Regions from separate parts of the Magnetovibrio sp. genome, predicted to be linked through region 2. Evidence: predicted binding sites of a transcription regulator. Region 2 holds the regulator's gene; the other holds the start of a gene.
What was found. Region 2 encodes HrcA, which represses chaperone genes, less so after heat shock. Its sites were predicted from a motif close to GTTAGCACTCNCCNNNGGNGAGTGCTAAC; they were not measured.

Region 1: the regulator HrcA is predicted to act here: its motif matches at 651-679, upstream of VIN96_RS16385 (co-chaperone GroES).

What each region holds. Positions count from the first base shown of each region.
Region 1 covers NZ_DATCTF010000019.1:241,774-243,978, forward strand. Annotated here, with positions in the region: gene VIN96_RS16380 (phospholipid carrier-dependent glycosyltransferase) at 1-547, shown strand, start outside; gene VIN96_RS16385 (co-chaperone GroES) at 737-1,048, shown strand; gene groL (chaperonin GroEL) at 1,117-2,205, shown strand, end outside.
Region 2 covers NZ_DATCTF010000004.1:143,859-146,063, reverse strand. Annotated here, with positions in the region: gene VIN96_RS01180 (nucleotide exchange factor GrpE) at 1-211, opposite strand, end outside; gene hrcA (heat-inducible transcriptional repressor HrcA) at 317-1,363, opposite strand; gene rph (ribonuclease PH) at 1,513-2,205, shown strand, end outside.

The sequences.
Region 1 (2,205 bases), on a different contig from region 2:
GGTACTGGGCGTCATCGCGCTGATCTTGCTGATCGGCTTGCTCGGCCAAGACGCGATCGCGCCGCTGTTGAAAAAACCGTTGCCCGATTGGGTCCACGTGGCTCAACCGCTGTGGCTGATCCCCGTGGTGATTTTGGCGTTTGTCATTGCGTTCATCAAAACCAACGGTCCGCGCGCCGAGGTGCGCCTGATCGCGACCCTCGCCGCCAGCGTCATCGTCATGGTGCACTTGACCGCCGCCCCGGCCTTTTCCCTGGCCTACGACCTGGAACCCGCAGCGCAACGGGTCAAGGCCTGGCAGGATCAAAGCCGCCCGGTGGCCTATATCGGCAAGTATCACGGCGAATTTCAGTTCCTCGGCCGGTTGGAACGCCCCGTCGAGGTCATGCAAACGATGGCTGACGGTAAGGCCTGGGCGCAAGGCAACCCCACCGGAGTGCTGATCGCAACCTTGAGCGAAAGCGAAATGGAACCCTATGGTACGCCGATTTCCGTGCAGCCGTACCGGGGCAAGGTTCTGGCGATGTGGGATGCGGCCCGATTCTGACGTTCTGGCGCGCGGATAAATTGCTTCATTTTGGCTAAATACCGCCCTTTAACAAAAATTTCTTGTCGCGCCGGTTGACAGGCCGCATCAGGCCCCGTAAATCCCTAGCACTCGGTTAAGGGGAGTGCTAACAACCGTAAGCGCTCCCCCGACCATTTTATTTCTCAAGAATTTCTGGAGGATTCAGAAATGAAGTTCAGGCCTCTCCACGACCGCGTGCTGGTTCGCCGCGTCGAGACCGAAGCAAAAACCGCTGGCGGTATCATCATTCCCGAAACCGCTCAGGAAAAGCCTTCCGAAGGCGTCATCGTTGCCGCAGGCACCGGCGCACGTCGTGACGACGGCACCGTTGTGCCGCTGGAACTCAAAGCCGGTGACACCGTGCTGTTCGGCAAATGGGGCGGCACCGAAGTGAAAATCGACGGCGAAGATCTGCTCATCATGAAAGAGAGCGACATCCTCGGCGTGATCGAAACTTCCGCCAAAGGCAAAAAGAAGTAAGCCCACCGGCGCTTCTCAAACCTCCCCACTCATTGCTTTAAGCCAATCCAGACGTAAGGAAATTCAACATGGCTGCTAAAGACGTAAAATTCGGCACCGATGCGCGCCAGCGCATGCTCGCCGGCGTCGACACGCTGGCGAACGCCGTTAAAGTGACCCTCGGCCCCAAAGGCCGCAACGTGGTCCTCGACAAGTCGTTCGGCGCTCCGCGCATCACCAAAGACGGTGTTTCTGTCGCCAAAGAAATCGAACTGTCCGACAAGTTCGAAAACATGGGCGCGCAGATGGTCAAAGAAGTCGCTTCGCGCACCAACGACGAAGCCGGCGACGGCACCACCACTGCAACCGTTCTGGCTCAGTCCATCGTGCGTGAAGGCTGCAAAGCCGTCGCCGCGGGCATGAACCCGATGGATCTCAAGCGCGGCATCGACCTCGCTGTCGAAGCCGTCATCAAAGACGTGCAGCGTCGCTCCAAAAAGGTCAAGACCTCCGCTGAAGTCGCTCAGGTCGGCACCATTTCCGCCAACGGCGAAGCTGAAATCGGCGACATGATCGCTCAGGCGATGGAACGCGTCGGCAACGAAGGTGTCATCACGGTCGAGGAAGCCAAAGGCCTCAGCACCGAGCTCGACGTCGTCGAAGGCATGCAGTTCGACCGCGGTTACACCTCGCCCTATTTTGTCACCAACGCCGACAAAATGACCTGCGAGATGGAAAACCCGTTCATCCTCATCCACGAAACCAAACTGACCAGCCTGCAAGCCATGCTGCCGGTGCTCGAAGCCGTTGTTCAGTCCAGCCGTCCGCTGCTGATCATCGCCGAAGACATCGAAGGCGAAGCGCTGGCGACCCTGGTGGTCAACAAGCTGCGTGGCGGCCTCAAGGTTGCCGCCGTCAAAGCCCCGGGCTTTGGCGAACGCCGCAAAGCCATGATGGAAGACATCGCCATCCTGACCAACGGCCAGGTGGTTTCCGAAGATCTCGGCATCAAGCTCGAAAACGTCACTCTCGACATGCTCGGCACCTGTAAGCGCGTTTCCATCACCAAGGAAGAAACCACCATCGTCGATGGTGCGGGCGCAAAGAAAGCCATCCAGGCGCGTTGCAACCAGATCCGTGCGCAAGTCGAAGAAACCTCTTCCGACTACGACAAGGAA
Region 2 (2,205 bases):
ATTTGTCTTTCAGCTCCGCCACCTCGGCTGCGAGATCGGGAGTCTCCGGTTCCGGCGCGGGCGCGCCAGCCAGTTCGGCTTCGGCCTCGGCTTCCAGGGCCTCCGCTTCGGCTTCGCGAGCGGCATCGGCCATGGCGTCCTGTTCTGCCTGTGCGGCAGCCTCGGACGTTTCGGGTTGATCGTCAGCCTGGATTTCGTTCTCAGTGTTCATTGCGCACCTAAAGTCATGGTCTGGGGCCAATTGGCATCTGTGTTGGGGTGGTATTTAGCGTATTTGACGAATCAATCAACCCACCGCAGTGTGCGCCGGGCGCATTTATCCGATCAGACGGCCCACCAGCTTTGCGGTGTAGTCGACCATGGGGATGATGCGGGCGTAATTCATCCGCGTCGGGCCGATCACCCCGATGGTGCCGATGATGCGTTCTTTGGTGTCGCGGTAAGGGCCGACGATCAGCGAACAGCCGGACATGCCGAACAGGTTGTTTTCCGCGCCGATGAAGATTTGCACACCGTCGGCGGTGTCGGCGCGTTCGAGCAACCGGGCCATGGTTTCCTTGGTTTCCAGGGCCTCGAACAGCGCACGAATGTTTTCCAGATCCTTCATGGCGTCCATGTCTTCGAGCAGATTGGCCTGACCGCGCACGATCAGCGAGCCCCCGCGCGAACCTTGGCCTTCGTTGCCGGACCACACCGCCAAGCCTTCCTCCACCACCTTGGCGGTCAGCGCGTCGAGTTGCGCTTGGTGACTGTTCAGTTCGGTCTTGATCGCATCCAGCGCGTCTTCGAGGGTGCGCCCGACCAAGCGCGCCGACAAATAGTTGGTTGCTTCGACCAAAGCACTGGGTAGCACGGTCGGTGGAATTTCGATGATGCGGTTTTCCACCACGCCGTTTTCCGTCACCAACACCACCAGCGCCCGGCCGGGGCTGAGCGCGACGAATTCGATGTGTTTAAGCGGCGCTTGGCTTTTCGGTGCGACCACCAGACCGGTCAGGTGCGATAGCCCCGACAGGGCCTGGGTGGCGTTTTCCAGCAGGCCTTCGACCGAACGGCCCGAGGCCTTGCACTCGCCTTCGATGGATTGGCGTTCGGCCTTGGTCAGATTGCCGACTTCCAAAATGCCGTCGACGAACAGCTTCAAGCCCAGTTCGGTTGGCAACCGCCCGGCCGAGGTGTGGGGTGAAAACAGCAAACCCGCGTCTTCCAGGTCCGCCATGACGTTGCGGATGGTGGCGGGTGAAATGTCCAGGCCCGGCTGACGCGACAAGGTGCGCGAGCCCACCGGATCGCCGGTGGTCAAATAGGCGTCGACGATGCGACGAAAAATTTCCCGCGAACGCTCGTTCAGCTCGGTAATCATGTGCCGAAGGGCCCTTGTTGTTGTCCGTGACGAAGGTAGTCGCGCCCGCCATGTCCGTCAATTGCGCCCATGATGTGCGTTGGGCGCTTTACCTGACGCGCGCGGGCGGGTAGCTTGGCGCAACTTTTTAAAAAATTGAGGATAAACAGATGAGACCCAGTGGCCGCGCCCTTGACGTCATGCGCACCGTAAGCTTGGAAACCGGCTTTTCCAAACACGCCGAAGGATCGTGCCTGATCAAATTCGGCGACACCCACGTGTTGTGCGCCGCCACGCTGGAAGAGCGCGTGCCGCCGTGGATGCGCGGCCAGGGCAAGGGCTGGGTCACGGCCGAATACGGCATGCTGCCGCGCGCCACCAATTCACGCATGCAGCGCGAAGCCGCGCGCGGCAAGCAATCGGGCCGCACCCAGGAAATCCAGCGCCTGATCGGACGCTCGCTGCGCGCCGTCACCGACCTGGAAGCCATGGGCGAAATGCAGATCACGGTCGACTGCGACGTCATCCAGGCCGACGGCGGCACCCGCACGGCGTCGATCACCGGCGCGTATGTGGCGCTTTATCTGGCCTTTCGCGGCGCGGTCGAACGCGGCGTTTTGCCGTCCGTGCCGCTGATCGATCAGGTCGCGGCGATCAGCTGCGGTTTGTATAAAGAAAACGCGGTGCTCGACCTCGACTATCTGGAAGACAGCGCGGCGGAAGCCGACACCAACTTCGTGCTCACCGGCGCGGGCGGAATCGTCGAAATCCAAGGCACCGCCGAAGACTATCCGTTTTCCGAAGATCAATTCATGGAACTGATGCGTCTGGCCAAAAAGGGCGTCGGCGAGCTGGTGCAGCTG